2 regions of the Brevibacillus sp. NL20B1 genome follow, and region 2 is predicted to be linked to the other one. Evidence: a T-box and tRNA genes for the amino acid it is inferred to sense, from the RefSeq annotation. Region 2 holds a T-box; the other holds one or more tRNA genes.
The links. The T-box of region 2 lies ahead of leuS (leucine--tRNA ligase). A T-box ahead of a tRNA ligase gene usually reads a tRNA of that ligase, here a tRNA-Leu.

Region 1 (9,615 bases), on a different contig from region 2:
TAAATATGACATCATGGTACTGATCACCAATCACAGTGCGTTTAATTACCGTGAACTGGCCGACCTGGGCGTCGCCATTCTGGATACGCGTAACGCTTTCGACGGCATTCATGTTCCGCACTTATACAAACTGGGCACCTCCATTGCGCCAGTGGAGGCGAAGGAACCGTCCATGGCGATCTAGTCCTTCGCCGCTTTCCACGAGGCGTAATCATGGATGGCATGCCCGCCATATGAGGCAAATGGCCGCAGATGCGCGTCAGTGATGGACAACTGGCGCAGCATCTCGGCCTTTCCTTTTTCCGAAAAACTTACCTTGTCGCCTTCGTTCGTGGCGTTGATGCTGACGCCGACCAGCACGGTCTTGTTCCAGGCAGCGGCAGTGTTCAGCTCACTGCGGACATGCGCGATGATGCCGTCGTCTTCAACTGCCTGGTTGCGGTAGGCCATCAGGGTGACGTGATCAAACTGCCGGATCATCCACGAGCTGAGCTGCCCGGAGGGAGTCTCTCCGGGAACAGACGGAACCTCATCCAGCCAGAAGGGCAGATCGGCCCCGGCGACCAGATCGCTGTGTTCCTTGATCTGCGCGACGATGCGTTCTGTATTTTCCTTCCATTCGCGGATGACTCGGTCACGGTCGGTTTTCCACTGCGGAAGCAGATATGGCTCGATGTCGAGGTGGATGCCGGTGAAGCTCTCGCTTCTCAGTACAGCATCGTTGTATCGACGCACCCAATCGACAAACGCCTGGAGGTCGTCATAGCGTTTACGCAGCGCCCACTCAGGCTGGCCGTTCAGGGCGTGTACATCGATGCCAAGCGACCGCGCTTTGCGAATGAAGTGCCGGTAGTGATCGACGGAGACGTCGGATGGCTTTACCTGCAGGTAGAGCAGAGTCACACCGTTTTTTTGCAAAAACGAAAGGATCTCGTCCGGTTCGGTCGCGATCCGGCGTACGTCCCACAGCCACGTCGCCTTGATTAGACGGCGATCGTCCGATTGGACCTCAACCGGAGCAGGAGCATGGGAGAGTACGGGAAAAACAAACGGCAGGAAGAGGAGCGCACTTACCGCAGCGATCCACGTGCCGCGCGACGAGGGACGAAACAGTTTCATAACGGCTTCCTCCTGATTGGAATTACTCAGCATAGTTGTACCACAGGTAGGATGGAAAAAAACAAAGCGAAAAGTCTTATTTTTGCTCCCGTTTTTGGCGCAGACGTCAGTCCGGAACAGGACTTGGCGCGTCATATCCACACCGGCCAACAGGGGTATATGACAAATAAAAAAACGGCAGGGCCAGTGCAAGCCTTGCCGTTTCTTGTTCGCGCTGAGCGATCTATTGGAGCTATTGGATCAGGTAGCGCTTCACTCCGTAAAAGGGGTAGAGCTTGTGAATGTTTTCCACTTTTTCGTAACGGACGTCGGTTCCGTTGGCGTGGACAATGAGGCCGTTGCCCATGTAGAGGGCGACGTGGGAGACGCGCCCTTTGTTCAGCGAGTCGTAGAAGAGCAAGTCGCCCGGTACGGCCTGTTCCAAGGGAACGGCTTGTCCACCGGCAAACTGTTCCTCCGACGTGCGTGGCAGCGTGACGCCAAGCTGCTGAAGGACGTAGGCGGTAAAGCCGCTGCAGTCAAATCCGTCCGGTGTCGTTCCACCATACACGTAAGGGGTCTTCAGCAGCGGCTGGACGATCGCCTGCAGACGATCCGCGCCGCGGGTATCATCAGAAAAAACGGGCAGCGAAGCAGAAGGAGCAGTGGCAGCGGTGTCGCTCAGATAGGTAGTGTAGACGTATGCTTCCGTCGATCCATAGGCGATTTTGCTCCATTCAGCACCATGCTCCAGGATTTGCACGACGGTGCCGAAGGGGAGTTTTCCCAGAATCGTGCCGTCGAGGGAAGGCGTTTGACGCACATTCAGCACATCCGCCGTCACTGTCATGTTCCGGCTATCAGCAATATCCGGTGGGCGGACACCGACATCGCTGCCGGAAGCCGGCGAAACATCAGCAAGTTGTGGAACCGGCGTTTCAGCATGGGCGATTTCGGAGAGCGGCAGGTTCAGCTTCTGTCCGATCGCCAGCCGGTCGGATGTCAAGTTGTTCATCTGCATCAGCGCCTGCACGGTCGTCCCGTGTTCACGCGCGATTTTGCTCAAGGTGTCTCCGGCCGCCACAACATAGACAGCGGGAGATTCCTGCGCGGCGGCTGTCGGGATCGCCGCTGACGTCGTCAAGGCAATAAAGGAGAGGATAGTGAAAATTCGTGAAGTTGGTTTCATTGTCGTTCGTCTCCATCATTCAGCATTTTCCGCAAGTCTCTATGGTAAATTGTAGCGAAATTTGCATGGTAAATCTATGAAAAATTTTTTCAAAGAACGACAAAAAAGTGCTTGCTTTTTCCCTTTCGACCATGCTATATTACAAGAGTCGCTGAGATGAAAATCAGCAGATGGCAGAAGACACGGAGCTGTGGTGAAGCTGGAGTTCACGCCGGTCTGTCACACCGGAGGTCGCGGGTTCGAGTCCCGTCAGCTCCGCCATTAAAACAACGTTTCGCGTACAGCGACACCGGTGCAGCGATTCGGCACCATGTACATGCGGTCATGGCGGAATTGGCAGACGCGCTAGATTCAGGTTCTAGTGGTGGCAACACCGTGGAGGTTCAAGTCCTCTTGACCGCACCATCCATTATCCCTCTTGTGCAAGCAGGGCCATGTACGGGCAGCTTAATCCGGAAAACAGCAGGTAATTGACAATGTGAATACCTGCGATACACACCGTACCATGCGGTCGTGGCGGAATTGGCAGACGCGCTAGATTCAGGTTCTAGTGGTGGCAACACCGTGGAGGTTCAAGTCCTCTCGACCGCACCATACCTATCCCGTACAAGACGGTACATGGTACGTGTTCACGTACCGTTGTACCTTTTTGCATCAGCTCAAACCACAACCTAGACGAGATTCGAAAAAGCGCAAGCGCATTTCGCTTGGGCTTTTTTTATGTGTTTCGGATGGTGAGGCAGTCCGTCCGCTCACCATTCGAGCATGAATTGTGCCTGCCTTGGAAATCCTCAGTTGCACAGAAGGGAGTTTTCAGCATGATCATTGAAATTTTTCAGGACACGATCTGCCCGTGGTGCCGCATCGGCAAAAAACATTTGTTTGACGCGATTCGTCAGTGGGACGGCGAGCCGGTGACGATTCGTTACCGCGCGTACCAGCTCAATCCGGATACGCCCAAAGAGGGCTTGCCGTTTTGGGACACGATGGCGGCGATGAAAGGCGGTCGCGACGTCGTGGAGCGTATGGTGCAGCATGCCGCCAACGCGGGTGAGGCGGCAGGCGTTCCGTTTCGCTTTGATCGGGTGAAAATGTGGCCCAATACGTATGCGTCCCATACATTGATCAAACTGGCGCCGCCGGAGAAGGCGACCGACCTGGTGGACGCGATTTTTCAGGCGTACTTTGAGGAAGGGAAAGACATCGGCAGCCTGGATGTGCTTGCCGCCATCGCCGTCTCCCAGGGGATGGATGCTGACTGGGTCCGCAGCCAGCTTGTCTCCGACGCCAAACGGGAGGAGATTGCCGAAGACCTGGCGTATGCACGCGAATTGAACATCACCGGCGTTCCGTTTTTCATCATCGACGGCAAACTGGCGCTGTCCGGCGCCCATCCGGCGGACAACTTCCTGCAAGCGTTCCGTCAGGCTACCGACATGTCGACACTCCAGTAACGATCCATCACCCCCTGCGCCAATCCCAAACCGCCGTCTGCGCCAGGGAGGATCGCGACCTGGCTTTTACTCCTAACGGACAACGGAATGAAAACGCTGCGAGAACGGGAGTGCAGTCGATCCGACGACTGCCTCCCTTTTTGTTTTGGGGCGAGCGCCTCTGACCATACTGTAAGACGAGGAGGTGCCGTCATGTTTGTAGAAGTGCGGCAAGAACGGGGGCGTGTCAGCTTGTATGTGATGGGAGCAAAGCTGGTGCGGCATCCGGACGACTTTTTTTGGCTCCCGGGAAGGCTGGTCACGGCGTTGAAACCTGCCGATCTCCCGGCGGGTATCCGCTTTGCCATCGAAGACCACCTGCCTTCCGGACGCGGCTTCTATCGGGAGGATCGCGTCGTGTTTCAGCGCGATCACGACTCCGCTCGTCTGTTGGTGGAAGTCACCTCGCAATACGATCCACAGGCGTGGGACGGGATATTTCCCCTCTCCGACACGCTGCGGGCACGGCAGAGCGTCATCATCGGGAAAAGGGACCTGCAGGTGACGGCTCACCAATTGGACACAGCGGCAGGCATGCTCTATTACCAGTTTTACTGGCCGGCCAGCGGGGAGCGCGATCTGGAAACCGTATTGGATTCGCTGTGCGACACCGTCTGCGCCCTGGAGGCGGAGGGCAATGCCCGGCTCTGGTACGGCGCTGTATGGGGCAGCGGGGAAACAGAGTAGCTGTCCAGCCAAAAATTGGCGTGATATAGTAAGGAGGGGAAGCCAGCACCAACAGATATAAAGGAGCGAATAGACATGGAACAGATCCGCAACATTTACTGCGTAGGGCGCAACTACCGTCTGCATGCGGCCGAACTGGGCAATGCCGTGCCGGAGTATCCGATGCTGTTCAGCAAGCCGACGCATGCGCTCGCATACGCAAACGGGCAGCAGCTGGAGCTGCCGGGCAGCCGCGGCGAGCTTCACTACGAGGCCGAACTGGTGATTCGCATCGCCCGGCCGTACGAACCGGGCCTGACGCTTGAGGAGATGGTGGATCAGATCGCCCTGGGGATAGACTTCACGCTGCGGGATGTGCAATCCGAATTAAAAAAGAAAGGACATCCCTGGCTGTTGGCCAAAGGATTCCGCAATTCTGCCGTCTTGACGGCATTTCGGCCGTTTCCGGGGTTGGCAGCTTGTCACGCCACCGATTTTTCTCTGAAAAAAAACGGGGAGGAAGTCCAGCGGGGAAACATCCGCGACGTCATCTTTGACCTGATGACCATCATTCGCTACACGCATGAGCATTTTGGCGTGGGCGAAGGAGACGTAATCTTCACAGGGACCCCGGCCGGCGTCGGTCCGGTGGCGGACAACGACCGCTTCGCGCTGCTGTGGGGCGGCGAAACATGGGGAAGTTTTACAGCCAAGCTGGTGTAATCTTGTAATCGTGTGACAACCATGCAGCCATCTCGTTGCCTGTTTGTGGCAATAGATGGCTGTTTTTTTGGTGTGAAACGACCTTGTCCAAATGGGGCTGCCCACAGATGAACAGCGGTGTGCAGCGCTGTCCTGTCACGTAGCAGTGCAGCTGGTTCCAAGGTCCCAATTACCGCATTGGAAAATTTTTAGGGGTTATCTGCCTGTTTTTCCTACGTTACCCTTGTCCATGTACCCCTTGACCGGGATCACATCATGACAAGGAGGAAAAGAGGATGACGAAACGGGATTGGATAAGGAAATCAACGATCGGCCTCTTGCTGAGTACATCCCTGTTGCTGGGTGGTCAGGTCGGACAAGCAGCATCATATTCGCAAAATTCTGCCATGTCCGAAACGATTGTGCAGACGGCCAAATCCTTGATCGGAAAAGACTACCAATACAAGGCGGAAGGACCGGAATCGTTTGGTTCCGCGCAGTTTGCGACTTACGTATACAAACAGGCGGGTATGCGTATCGCCAATACGATGACGGCTCTGTACAGCGGCGGTACCCCGGTGGGCAGGAATGAACTGCAGGCGGGTGACCTGCTCTTCTTCTCGTCCAGCGGCGGCAGCAAACCGACGTATATGGGCATCTACATCGGCGGCGGCCAGTTCGTCTATTCGTCCCAACGCGAGGATCAGGTCGTACTCAAGCAGCTCTCCGGTTACGACAGCAAGTTTCTGGGGGCCCGCCGCTATGTGGCGACGGCGTCAGCTGCGCCGAAAGCGTCGAGCAGCAACGAGAGTGTGAGCAGCATCGCGGACCAGATCATCCGCATCGGCGAAAAGTACCTGGGGACGCCGTACAAGTACGGTTCCAGCAGCAATACGACCAGTACGTTTGACTGCTCGTCGTTTACCCAGCGCGTATTCAGGGAAGCAGGCATCACCCTGCCTCGCGATTCCCGCCAGCAGTCGACTGTCGGCAAAACCGCATCCAAAAGCCAGCTGAAAAAAGGAGATCTCATCTTCATGCGCAGTTCCGGCAGCAGTTCAGACCGGATCACGCACGTGGCCATTTACGCAGGGGACGGAAAAATTCTGCACACCTATGGCAAGCCGGGGGTCACGTACTCCACATTCTTTGGCACCAATTGGGAAAAACGCGTCGTCACGATCAAACGCGTCATTCCGGAATAACGAGCGGACAGGCTTTGCTCTCGCGCGGCGGCGCGGGAGCTTTTTTCTTCTTTGCCAGGCAGTTTGTTTGAACCAGGCAGTACCTTTGATCGGAAAAGTCGAATGATTTTCCAAAAAGGAAAAATTGAAAAAATGAAGAAGTAACCCTATATACCTGTTTGAAATGGGGGAATGTTCATGCAGCTTACAATGCCGGAACGATACAATTTTGCCGCACAGGTGGATGAGTGGGCCAACCGCCACCCCGACAAGCCGGCCGTGTGGGAAGTTGCCAATGACGGTCAGGAAACCATCGTTTCGTACGGCGAACTGCGCCGTTTTTCCAACCGCATCGCCAACGGATTGCAGTCGCTCGGGATTTCCCGGGGGGACAAGGTTCTCGTGCTCGTTCCGCGAGGCAAGGAAGCGTACGGGCTGTACCTTGGGCTGCTCAAGTTGGGGGCAGTGATCATTCCTGGTTCCGAGATGCTGCGCGGCAAAGATATCGAATACCGCGTCAATCACGCACCGGCCAAGGCTGTGATCGGCTTTGACGGCATCGTGGAAGAAGTAGACGGGATTCGCGGCCAATGTCCATCGCTTACGGTACTGGTCACCATCGGCAAGGCGCGCGAAGGCTGGATTGCCCTGACTGAACTGTTGGGCGAACAATCCGATGAATTTGTCTGCGCCGATACGCGCTCGGACGAACTGGCCTTTTTGTCGTACACGTCGGGCACGACCGGCGGTCCCAAGGGCGTGATGCACGTGCATGGCTGGCCGTACGCTCACCTGGAAGTGGCCGCCAAGCTGTGGCTGGATGTGCGTGAGGAGGACCTCGTTTGGGCGACGGCCGGACCCGGCTGGGCCAAATGGGTGTGGAGCCCGTTCGTCTCCACGCTGGGCATGGGGGCGACCGCATTCGTGTACAAGGGACGCTTCGACCCGACCGCCTATCTCACGCTGATGCAGCAGTACCCCATTACCGTCCTGTGTGCCACGCCGACCGAGTACCGGCTGATGGCCAAAGTCTCCGGTCTGGAACAATACCGGCTGAAGGCGCTGCGGACGGCATGTTCCGCCGGCGAACCGCTCAACCGGGAAGTGATCGACACCTTCCGCCGAGTCTTTTCCATCACTGTGCGCGACGGATACGGCCAGACGGAAAACACGCTCCTGATCGGGACGTTTGCCGGCATGGACCCCAAGCCCGGTTCGATGGGCCGCCCTTCTCCCGTCGTCCGCGTGGCCATCGTCGATGAGGAAGGGAACGAGGTGCCCCAAGGCAGCGTGGGGGACATCGCCATCGACCGCGGGATGATCGCCCTGTTCAAGGGTTATCTAAACGATCCGGAGCGAACGGCCAAGGCTTTTCGCGGCAATTGGTACATCACCGGCGACCAGGGACGCATGGACGAGGACGGCTACATCTGGTTCGAGGGCCGCGCCGACGACATCATCATCTCCGGCGGATACACGATCGGCCCGTTTGAAGTGGAGGATGCCCTGGTCAAGCATCCGGCAGTAGCGGAATGCGCCGCTGTCGCCAGTCCGGACCCGGAACGTGGCCACGTCGTCAAAGCGTTTGTCGTGCTGAAACAGGGAGCCTCGCCGTCCGATGCGCTGGTCAGTGAGCTGCAGGAACACGTCAAGAAACTGACTGCCCCCTATAAATACCCGCGCAAGATCGAATTCGTCGCCGATCTGCCCAAGACCACGTCCGGCAAAATCCGCCGCGTCGAGCTTCGGCAGAGGGAAAGCAACCGGATGCGCACGTGACAGCGGCCGCACATCCATCCAAGCACAACAGGTCCGAACGCCAGCATGGCCGGACCTGTTTTTCATGCCGCACACTGTCGCCGCCGAAGTGGAGTGGGGCCCGCTGCGGCAAGCAGGTCTTGCTCATTTGAAACCCCTAGGATTCCTCCGTCGGATCGTGCGTCTCTGTTGTATCGGGGGAGAGCGTGCCCACCGTTCGGGTCGTCCGGTTGACCGCTTCGCTCAAGGCATCTTCCAGCACATGAGCGTACTGCATCGTCGTTTCCAGTTTGGAGTGGCCCAACTGTGCCTGAAGCTGGTGCGGATCGGGGTTAAGCCGGAGAAACTGGGTGGCAAAACTGTGCCGAAGCTTGTGAACGGACAGGTCGGGAATGCCAAACGCCTGGGCGTATTTTTTCACCAGCTTTTGCACGGAGCGCACCTCGATCCGATGACCGTGCGGTTTGGTCGGCGATACGGCAAGAAACACCGCCTGTTCCCCTGCGGCCGGTTGGTACTTGCTCCTCACCTGCAGGTAGCGCTGCAGGTACTCTTTGCCCCAGTCGCTGAAAAACGGCGCGTCTTCCTTTTTTCCTTTCCGCACCATTTTGAGCTGGTTTTTTTCCAGCACCACGTCGGACAGATTGAGGTTGACGATTTCCGATACGCGAAACCCCCCGGACAGGATCAGGGCGATGATCGCTGCGTCCCGATCGCGGTTCTGGTAATGGTACTGCTGTTTTTTTGTGGTCGTGCAGTGGGCCAGATAGCCGTTGTAGACAAAGTCGACGAACTGGTGTATCTCCCCGTCGATCAAGATCTTGGCGCGCATGGCGTGAGCCCGGGCGAGCGGGGTCAGTTCGTCCGCCTCCACCTCGATTTTGGCCATGACGTTGCGGGTGAGGTAGGATTCACCGTTTTCGTCTTCCGCCAGCGACGCCAGGTAGTGGAACAGCGACTTCAGACTGGAGATTTTCCGCTTGATCGTCTGATCGCTGTACTCCCGGCGGGAACTGCGCGTGGGCTTGTCCAAGAGAGCGGCCCGCTCGTAGAGGTGGGATTCCTGCAGGTAAAGGATGTAGCTCTCCACGGTTTCCTTTTTCAAGTCGTTCAGCACGTGCAGCGGAATCTGCTTCATCTCCGGCGCGTCGGTCAACCCCTCGGCCATCAACCAGCGAAAAAAGAAGGCGAAGTCGCGCAAATACCCCAACAGCGTGGAAGGGGAGTGTTTTTTCGCCTTCTTGTGCTCCACGAACTTTTCCACGTACCAGGGAAACAAAGGGATGGTCTTTAAGAGCTGCAGAGCGTCACGCTGTTTGGTCACCGTCATGTTCACATCACCATTCTAGTCTAAGATACCGAACATATATTCTAGCAAAAAGAGGATAGGTTGAGAATTGCCTTTTGCCGGCCTGCAGCCGAACAACCGAGCGGGCATCAGGTACATGCGAACAGACGCCGCTGGGTATGGTAAACATGCTGCCATGAGTTGATAGCGCTTACTTTTTTGTCTTTGTCATATGGA
Region 2 (9,615 bases):
AGCCGGGGTTTGTGGCGGAGGCATTGGGCAAGACGGAAATCCTCGTCAATACGTCGCATCATCAGGCGGTAAAAGACGTGGCCCCTGGCTTCAAGGTAACAGGGGTGGCTGCAGACGGGGTGATTGAGGCGATCGAAAGCCTCGACGGGCTGCACGTGGGCGTGCAGTGGCATCCGGAGCGCATGTGGGCGCACGACGACACGATGCTGAAGCTGGCGGAAGCGTTCGTCAACAAGGCGCGTCAGGTAAAGGCGCTGGCCCGGTAAGGCGTCGGCCACAGCATGCAATAAGGAAGACAGTCATACAAAAGAAAAAACAGCACAGGCCGCCCTTCGCTCGGGAAGGGCGGTTTTTTGTCACCATGAGGACGTTACCAGGCGGCTGACACGATGCAGGCGGCGACCGTACGCAGCAGGCGGCTGTATCTTGCATCCGTTTAAAAAAAGAACGATAATAGCCATATGAGAATGTATGTTTGGTGGTATCTCCTGTGAAGAAGATCCTGCATCTGGATATTGACGCGTTTTTTGCCAGTGTTGAACAGTTGGATCACCCGGAACTGCGCGGCCGGCCGGTGATCGTCGGCGGCACGGGAAACCGCGGCGTGGTATCCACCTGCAGCTATGAAGCGCGAAAATACGGGGTGCGGTCCGCGATGCCGATGGCGTTGGCCCGCAAAAAATGTCCGCACGGCGTGTTTCTGCCGGTTCGCTACGAGCGCTACGCGGAAAAATCGGCGGAGATCCGCGAGGTGTTTGCCGCCTATACGGATCGCTATCAAACCGTGGGACTGGATGAGGCGTACCTGGATGTCTCCGGATACGACAACGCCGTTCCCGTCGCCCGGGAGATCAAGCGGCGGATAAAGCGTGAGACCGGCCTGACCTGCAGCATCGGCCTCTCCTACAACATGTCCCTCGCCAAGATCGCCAGCGATTTGAAAAAGCCGGACGCCTTCGTCGTCATCCGACCGGAACAGGCGCTGGAGGTGCTGCGGCCGCTGCCTGTCGGAACGCTGCACGGCGTGGGCAAAAAATCGCAGGAATTGCTGGCGCGAAAGGGCATTCACACCGTGGAAGACTTTTGGCAGCTTTCCCTGGACGAAGTGGTGCAGTTGTTCGGCAAGTTCGGACGAGCGCTCTACCATCGGGCCCGGGGCGTGGACGACCGGGAAATCGTGACGGAGCGGGCTCCCAAATCGCTCAGCCGCGAGACGACGCTGCCGTTTGACCTATACGACCGTGAGGCGGTCAGCCCCATCGCTGCCGCCCTGCTGGAGGAGGCGGAGCAGGATGTGAGGCAGGAGGGTGTCATCCCGCAAACGCTGACGCTGAAAATCAAATACGCCGACTTCACCCTCAGGACCAAACAGCGCAAGGCCGCCCCCGGCGAAAACTGGGCTGACCTGCTGGAAGAGCTGTTGGACGCGTTTGACTACTCCCCGGGGGTGCGCCTCGTCGGTGTTGGTTTCTCCAACTTTGCGCCGCCGACGGAACAGCGGTACGAGCAGTTGACGCTGTTTTCGTGGGAGGGTTTTCATGAAGCGGACACGGGACATCGTCTCGGGCAGTGATGCCGTGCTGCCTCGCGGATTGTATTTGAATGCGGTTGAATGCGGATTGAAACTTTTGCAAGCCGGTGGCGGAGTGTGGTATAGTAAGTGCCGAAATCGCGGTTCTTTTCAGGCCGTGTTGGAGGTGCCCCGTGTTTCTGGAGAAGCTGATGCCGGATCAATTTGTGGAATCTATCCATCATATTGATATAGATCAACTGCGAAAAAGAAACATACGCGCGGTCATTACCGACCTGGACAACACCCTGGTGGAGTGGGACAGGCCACACGCCACTCCCGAGGTGGAAGCCTGGCTGAAACGGCTGAACGAGGCAGGCATCCAGGTGACGGTCGTGTCCAACAACAATCAGGAGCGGGTGAACCGCTTTTGCGCCCCGTTGGGGGTCCGGTTCATCTGCGCAGCGCGAAAGCCGTCCAGCCGCGCCTTTTTGCAGGCGGTCCGAGAGATGAACGTGACAATCGCGGAGACGGTTGTGATCGGCGACCAGTTGTTTACCGACGTGCTGGGAGGCAACCGGCTCGGGTTTCATACCATCCTCGTCGTCCCCGTTGCCCAGACGGACGGGTTTTGGACGCGGTTCAACCGCCGGATGGAACGGGTGGCGTTATACTGGATGCGCAAGAAAGGAATGATTTCGTGGAAGACAGAATCGTGAACGAACAAACACCGGAGACGTGCGCAGGCTGCGGCGTGGCCATTCAGACGGAGGACCCGAAACGGCCGGGGTACGCGCCGGCGTCGGCCCTCGCCCGGGAAACCGTCATCTGCCAGCGCTGTTTCCGGATCAAACACTACAATGAAGTGGCGCCGGTCAGCATGGAGGACGACGACTTCTTGCGGATTCTGCACGGCATTGGAGCGACCGACAGCCTCGTGGTGATGGTGGTCGACATCTTCGACTTCCAGGGGTCGTGGCTGAAGGGCTTGCCCCGTTTTGTCGGCAAGAACCCCATTTTGTTGGTCGGCAACAAGGTGGATCTGCTGCCCAAAAACATCAACCTGAACCGCGTTCGCAACTGGATGCAGCACGAAGCCAAAGAGCGTGGACTGCGCCCGGAGGACGTCATCCTGGTCAGCGCGCAAAAAGGCGTCAACATCGACGAGCTTCTGGCGCGCATTGGCCAATTGCGGCGCGGACGGGACGTTTACATCGTCGGGGTTACCAACGTCGGCAAGTCGACCTTGATCAACCGGATTTTGCACGACTACGGTTCGGCCGACTTGGAAATCACCACGTCTCCATTCCCTGGCACGACGCTGGACAAGATCGAAATTCCGCTGGAAGACGGCCGCTCCATTTACGACACGCCCGGGATCATCAACCGCGACCAGATCGGCCACATGGTGTCGCCGCAGGATCTGCGCAGGATCACGCCCACGGCGCGCATTAATCCCAAGGTATACCAGTTAAACGACAAACAGACGCTGTTTTTGGGCGGACTGGCTCGCATCGATTTTGTACGCGGCCAGCACCAGCCATTTGTCGTCTACGTGGCCAACAACCTGTACATTCACCGCACCAAGCTGGAGAATGCCGACGAGGTCATGGCCAAGCACCATGGGGAACTGCTTAGCCCGCCCACGGGAGCAGAGGCGGCTCAGGCGCTGCCCCCCTTTGTCAAGCATACGTTCAAGATCCCGCCTGCCGGCACGACGGACATCGTCATCTCCGGATTGGGATGGGTCAGCCTGCGGGGCAAGGAAGAGGCGCACGTCGTCGTGCACGCGCCCAAGGGCGTCAGCGTCGGGATAAGAAAAGGTCTGATTTAAAGCGGCAGTGCTGCTTCGCCTGCCGCCTACCCTGTCATATGCTACACAAAGAGCAGCAGAGGGGAAGGAGATCCGCATGATCACGAGCAAAACACAGTTGGTTGGTCTGTTGGGCCATCCGGTTTCGCATTCCCAATCGCCGTTGATGCACAACGCCGCCTTTGCCGAATTGGGGCTGGATTTTGCCTATGCCGCTTTTGATGTGGAACCGGAGCGCTTGGGGGAAGCAGTGGCCGGCATTCGCGCGCTGGGGATCAAAGGGGTCAACGTGACGATTCCCCACAAGGTGGCGATCATGCCGATGCTGGACGAAATCGATCCCCTGGCCCAGCGGATCGGCGCGGTGAACACGGTCGTCAACCGGAACGGCCGCCTGATCGGTTACAACACCGACGGGACGGGCTACGTCCGTTCCCTGGTGGAGGAGACGGGGATCGACTTGCGCGAGCATGTTGTCACGATGATGGGGGCCGGGGGAGCGGCGCGCGCTGTCGCGTTCACCCTGGCTGAACAGGGCGTGCGGGAAATCCGAATCATCAACCGCTCGCGTGAACGCGCCGCGCTCCTGGCAGAACACGTGGGAACGATCGTGCCCACTGCGGTGATCGATCCGGCGGACGGGAAAGCGGCGATCGCCGATGCCACGTTGCTGATCAACACCACGTCGATCGGCATGCACCCGCAGGTGGACGAAATGCCGGTGCAGGCGGACTGGCTGCACCCCGGTCTGATTGTCAGCGATCTGATTTACAACCCGCTCGAGACCCGTCTGCTGAAAGAGGCGCGGGCGTGCGGTGCGCGCGTTCATTCCGGCGTAGGCATGTTCGTCAACCAGGGCGCGCTCGCATTTGAACTGTGGACGGGGCAGACGGCTCCCGCAGGGACGATGCGGGACATTGTTTTGCAGCAGCTTACGAAGACAAGTTCATGACCATAGACGTAAAAGAAGGAGGCATGCCGATGCTCACCGGCAAGCAGAAGCGTTTTTTGCGGGCGCAGGCCCATCATCTCACTCCGATTTTTCAAGTGGGAAAAGGGGGCGTCAACGACAACATGATTGCACAGATCAAAGAGGCGCTGGAAGCGCGGGAACTGATCAAGGTGTCCATCCTGCAGAACAATCTGGATGACAAACACGAGGTGGCAAACGCCCTGGCGGAAGGAGCGGAGGCCGAACTGGTGCAGCTCATCGGCCATACCGTCGTGCTGTACAAGGAGTCCCGGGAAAACAAGACGATCGAGCTGCCGTAAGCCATGGAACAGCGCGACAAGCAGATCGGGATAATGGGCGGCACGTTTGATCCGATTCACTGCGGTCATCTCCTTGCCGCGGAGCAGGCCAGAGACCAGATGAGGCTGGACGAAGTCTGGTTCATGCCGGCCCGCATCCCGCCGCACAAGGCGAGGGCGGGCATCACGCCGGCGGAACACCGTCTGCGCATGGTGGAACTGGCTGTCGCGGACCATCCGGCCTTTCGCGTGACCGACGTGGAACTGCGGCGAGACGGGCCATCCTACACCTACGACACGATGCGTCAATTGGTCACCGCGTATCCAGACTGCCGCTTTTCGTTTATCGTCGGGGCCGACATGGTGGAGCTTTTGCCCAAGTGGCATCGTTTTGCCGAGCTGATCCGGCTGGTCCGGTTTATCGGGCTGGCGCGGCCGGGGACACGGCTGGACCGACAGGCGCACGAAGCGTATGTCAGCTTCGTCGAGATGCCGTCCTGGGACATCTCGTCCTCGCTGATTCGGGAAAAAGTGGCGGCGGGCAGAAGTATCCGCTACCTCGTCCCGCCGGCAGTAGAGCGTTATATAAAGGAGCACGGGTTATATGTACGGACTGGTTGATCGGGAGGCGCTGCTCGCGAAGGTGCGCGCCCAAATGCATGACAAGCGGTACCGCCACACCCTGGGCGTGGCGGAGTCGGCGAGGCGGCTCGCGGAGCGCTTTGGCGCTGATCCGGACAAGGCGGAGCTGGCCGGCTACCTGCACGACTACTGCAAATGCTGGCCGGTGGAGAAAATGCGCGACATCCTCGTCCGCCACGACATGCCGCGCGAGCTTCTGGAAGGGGAAAAAGAGCTGTGGCACGCATTTGCCGGTGCCATCGTCATCCAGACGGAACTCGGCGTGAGCGATCCGGAGATTTTGCAGGCCGTCCGGTACCACACGACCGGTCGTCCGGGGATGAGTCTGTTAGAAAAGGTGGTCTGTGTGGCAGACTATATAGAACCAAACCGGGATTTCCCCGGGGTGGAGATGATTCGCGCCCTGGCCGAGCAGGATTTGGACGAAGCGCTGGCGTGCGCGCTCGGGGGCACGATCCAGCATTTGATCGAAAAGCGGAAAACGGTGTATCCGTTGACGCTCTTGGCATACAACGATCTCGTATCCCGCAGGGATGCACAAGGAGGAGTTTGATGGTTAAAACGGTGGAAGATCTGGCACGCCTGGTGGTAAAAGCTGCGGAAGAGAAAAAGGCGGAAAACCTGATCGTTTTGGACATCAGCAAACAGTCCGTGATCGCCGACTATTTCGTGATCTGCCACGGCAACAACGAGCGCCAGGTTCAGGCAATCGTCAACGAGATTCGCGACCAGGCGCACAAACACGGCTACAACGTCCGCGGCATCGAGGGGGCGGACGAGGGACGCTGGGTGCTGATTGACCTGGAAGACGTGGTCATTCACGTGTTTCACCGCGAAGAACGGGAGTTTTACAATCTGGAGCGGCTCTGGGGAGACGCACCGGCAGTCTCCTTTGGAGAGCAGGGCTGACGGCGATGGCGTACGCGCATTTGGCGTCCGTCTACGATAAGCTGATGGCCGATTCCCCCTACGATCAGTGGCTGGATTGGCTGGAGCGGGTCTGGGAAAAGCGGGAAAAACCCCGGCAGGTAATCGACCTTGGCTGCGGAACGGGCAGTATCGCCATTCCGCTCGCCAAACGCGGTTACCGGGTGACGGGGGTGGATCTCTCGGCGGAGATGCTGGCGGTGGCTTATGACAAAATGAGGCGGGAGCAGGTTCAAATCACCTGGGTGGAGCAGGACATGCGGGAGTTGGATCTGCCCGCTGCCGACGCCGTCATTTCCCTGTGCGATTCGCTCAGCTATCTGACGGAAGAGGAAGACGTCAAGCAGACGTTTGAACGTGTCTATCAGCATCTGAATCCCGGCGGCACGTTTTTGTTTGACGTTCACAGCCCCTACAAGATGCTGCACGTGTTCGGCAATCAGACGTTTACGCTGGTGGATGACGAAGTTTCGTACATTTGGCAATGTTTCTGCGACCCGATTCGGCTGGAGGTGGAGCACCAGCTCACCTTTTTCCTGCGCCAACCGGACGGGCTGTACCAGCGTGTGGAGGAGGAGCACTGGCAGCGTGCGTACCAGCCGGTTCAGCTTTTGCGCTGGCTGGCGGACGCGGGGTTTGTCGACGTGGAGATCACGGCCGATTTTACCGGTCTTCCGCCGCACGAAACCAGCGAACGGCTGTTTTTTGCCGCGCGTCGACCCGAGCGTTGACACGGTTGGTACGGATTGTCTATAATCGGAATACAACCGCAAACATGAGTATGCGTTGAAGAGGAGTAGTACGAAAGACTCCCATGGCATCAGAGAGTTGACGGCAGGTGCGAGTCAACCTGGGACTTTCCGAACTCGCCTCGAAGCACTCCGCCCGAAGGCCGGCTGGTTTCGCCGGCTGCGTAAGGAGGAGCGTCTCGTCCGCGATAGGGACAACAAGCGGGTGAACGATACGTTCACCAAGTAGGGTGGTACCGCGGGAGTGCATAATCCTCTCGTCCCTTTCGGCAGTGCGCCAGGGGCGGGAGGTTTTCTTATTTTTGTCATCTTTTTACGATGGGAGTGCGTCACAATGGTTTTCAATCATCAGGAGATCGAAAAAAAGTGGCAGGACTACTGGGAGAAGAACAAAACGTTTAAAACCCTGGAAGACAAGAACAAGAAGAAGTTTTACGCGCTCGACATGTTTCCGTATCCGTCCGGCGCAGGACTGCACGTCGGCCATCCAGAGGGCTATACGGCTACTGACATCCTGTCCCGGATGAAACGGATGCAGGGCTACAACGTTCTCCATCCGATGGGATGGGACGCTTTTGGCCTGCCGGCCGAACAGTATGCGCTCGACACCGGAAACGATCCGGCGGAGTTTACGCAGCGCAACATCGACAACTTCCGCCGGCAGATCAAATCCCTGGGCTTTTCCTACGACTGGGATCGCGAGGTAAACACGACCGACCCGGCCTACTACAAATGGACCCAGTGGATCTTTACGAAGCTCTACGAGCATGGACTGGCCTACATTGATGAAGTGCCGGTAAACTGGTGCCCTGCGTTGGGAACTGTGCTGGCCAACGAGGAAGTCATCGACGGGAAGAGCGAGCGCGGCGGCCACCCGGTGGAACGCCGCCCGATGAAGCAGTGGGTGCTGAAGATTACGGCTTACGCTGACCGCCTGCTGGAAGACCTGGAAGAACTGGATTGGCCGGAAAGCATCAAGGAGATGCAGCGCAACTGGATCGGCCGTTCGGAAGGGGCGGAAGTCGTCTTTGGAATCGAGGGTCACGACGAGACCATCACCGTCTTCACCACCCGCCCGGATACGCTGTTTGGTGCCACCTATGTGGTGCTCGCGCCGGAGCACAAGCTGGTGAACACCATCACGACGCCGGAACAGAAGCAGGCGGTGGATGCGTACCTGGAGCAGACCAAACGGAAGAGCGATCTGGAGCGCACCGACCTGGCCAAGGAAAAAACCGGGGTGTTTACCGGCGCGTACGCGATCAATCCGGTAAACGGGGAGCGGCTGCCGATCTGGATCGCCGATTACGTGCTGGTCAGCTACGGTACAGGTGCCATCATGGCAGTACCGGCACACGATGAGCGCGACTACGAGTTTGCCCAGGCGTTTGGCCTGCCGATCAAGGAAGTGATCGTCGGCGGAGACGTGACCAAAGCGCCCTATACCGGCGACGGCGAGCACGTCAATTCCGGATTCCTGAACGGGTTGAACAAGGAGCAGGCGATCAACAAGATGATCGAATGGCTGGAGGAAAACGGCAAGGGAGCGCGCAAAGTCTCCTATCGCCTGCGCGATTGGCTGTTCAGCCGTCAGCGCTACTGGGGTGAGCCGATTCCGATTATCCACCTGGAAGACGGTACGATGAAAGTGGTGCCGGAAGAAGAACTCCCCGTCGTCCTGCCAAAGACCAAGGAGATCAAACCGTCCGGCACGGGCGAATCGCCGCTTGCCAACATCACGGAATGGGTCAACGTCGTCGACAAGGAAACAGGATTGAAGGGACGCCGCGAGACCAATACGATGCCGCAGTGGGCGGGAAGCTGCTGGTACTACCTGCGCTATATCGATCCGCACAACGACCAGCAGTTGGCCGACCCGGAAAAGCTGAAGGAATGGCTGCCCGTTGACATTTACATCGGCGGTGCGGAACACGCCGTTCTCCACCTGCTCTACGCCCGCTTCTGGCACAAGTTCCTGTACGACATCGGTGTCGTGCCGACGAAAGAACCGTTCCAGAAGCTGTTCAACCAGGGCATGATCCTCGGCGAGAACAACGAAAAGATGAGCAAGTCCAAAGGAAACGTGGTCAATCCGGACGAGATCGTGCAAAGCCACGGCGCCGACACGCTCCGCCTTTACGAAATGTTCATGGGGCCGCTGGACGCCTCCATCGCCTGGTCCACCAAAGGGCTTGACGGAGCGCGCCGTTTCCTCGACCGCGTATGGCGCTTGTTCGTTGACGACAACGGCCGCTTGAATGAAAAAATCAAGGATAACTGCGAGTCGGCCGCACTGGAGCGCGTATACCACCAAACCGTGAAAAAGGTGACGGAAGATTACGAGGCGCTCCGCTTCAACACGGGCATCTCCCAGTTGATGATCTTCATCAACGAAGCCTACCGGGCGGACGTGCTGCCGAAGAAATACATGGAAGGCTTCGTCAAGCTGCTGTCGCCCATCTGCCCGCACATCGGCGAAGAACTGTGGGAAAAACTGGGCCACACCGATACGATTGCGTACGAACCGTGGCCGGAGTACGATGAATCCAAACTGGTGGAAGACGAAGTGGAAATCGTGCTGCAGATCAACGGCAAAAACCGGGAAAAACTGCGCATCCCGGCCGACGCGACCAAAGAGCAGATGGAAGAATTGGCCGTCAGCAACGAGACGATCAAGGAGCTGACCAGCGGCAAAACGATCGTAAAAGTGATTGCTGTCCCCG

Region 1: it encodes a tRNA-Leu, which carries the amino acid that the T-box ahead of leuS (leucine--tRNA ligase) is inferred to sense. The anticodon was not compared.

Annotation. Positions count from the first base shown of each region.
Region 1 is NZ_JAGTPT010000002.1:83,712-93,326, reverse strand. It holds gene KDN35_RS02185 (nucleotide sugar dehydrogenase) at 1-184, shown strand, start outside; gene KDN35_RS02180 (hypothetical protein) at 181-1,119, opposite strand; gene KDN35_RS02175 (C40 family peptidase) at 1,352-2,287, opposite strand; tRNA gene KDN35_RS02170 (tRNA-Asp) at 2,472-2,548, shown strand; tRNA gene KDN35_RS02165 (tRNA-Leu) at 2,606-2,692, shown strand; tRNA gene KDN35_RS02160 (tRNA-Leu) at 2,795-2,881, shown strand; gene KDN35_RS02155 (DsbA family oxidoreductase) at 3,106-3,741, shown strand; gene KDN35_RS02150 (hypothetical protein) at 3,934-4,467, shown strand; gene KDN35_RS02145 (fumarylacetoacetate hydrolase family protein) at 4,543-5,169, shown strand; gene KDN35_RS02140 (C40 family peptidase) at 5,445-6,353, shown strand; gene KDN35_RS02135 (acetate--CoA ligase) at 6,531-8,111, shown strand; gene xerS (tyrosine recombinase XerS) at 8,248-9,420, opposite strand.
Region 2 is NZ_JAGTPT010000007.1:73,582-83,196, reverse strand. It holds gene KDN35_RS06815 (gamma-glutamyl-gamma-aminobutyrate hydrolase family protein) at 1-266, shown strand, start outside; gene KDN35_RS06810 (DNA polymerase IV) at 491-1,573, shown strand; gene KDN35_RS06805 (YqeG family HAD IIIA-type phosphatase) at 1,705-2,229, shown strand; gene yqeH (ribosome biogenesis GTPase YqeH) at 2,226-3,344, shown strand; gene KDN35_RS06795 (shikimate dehydrogenase) at 3,421-4,275, shown strand; gene yhbY (ribosome assembly RNA-binding protein YhbY) at 4,305-4,595, shown strand; gene KDN35_RS06785 (nicotinate-nucleotide adenylyltransferase) at 4,599-5,195, shown strand; gene yqeK (bis(5'-nucleosyl)-tetraphosphatase (symmetrical) YqeK) at 5,179-5,769, shown strand; gene rsfS (ribosome silencing factor) at 5,769-6,125, shown strand; gene KDN35_RS06770 (class I SAM-dependent DNA methyltransferase) at 6,131-6,874, shown strand; T-box leader at 6,921-7,160, shown strand; gene leuS (leucine--tRNA ligase) at 7,227-9,615, shown strand, end outside.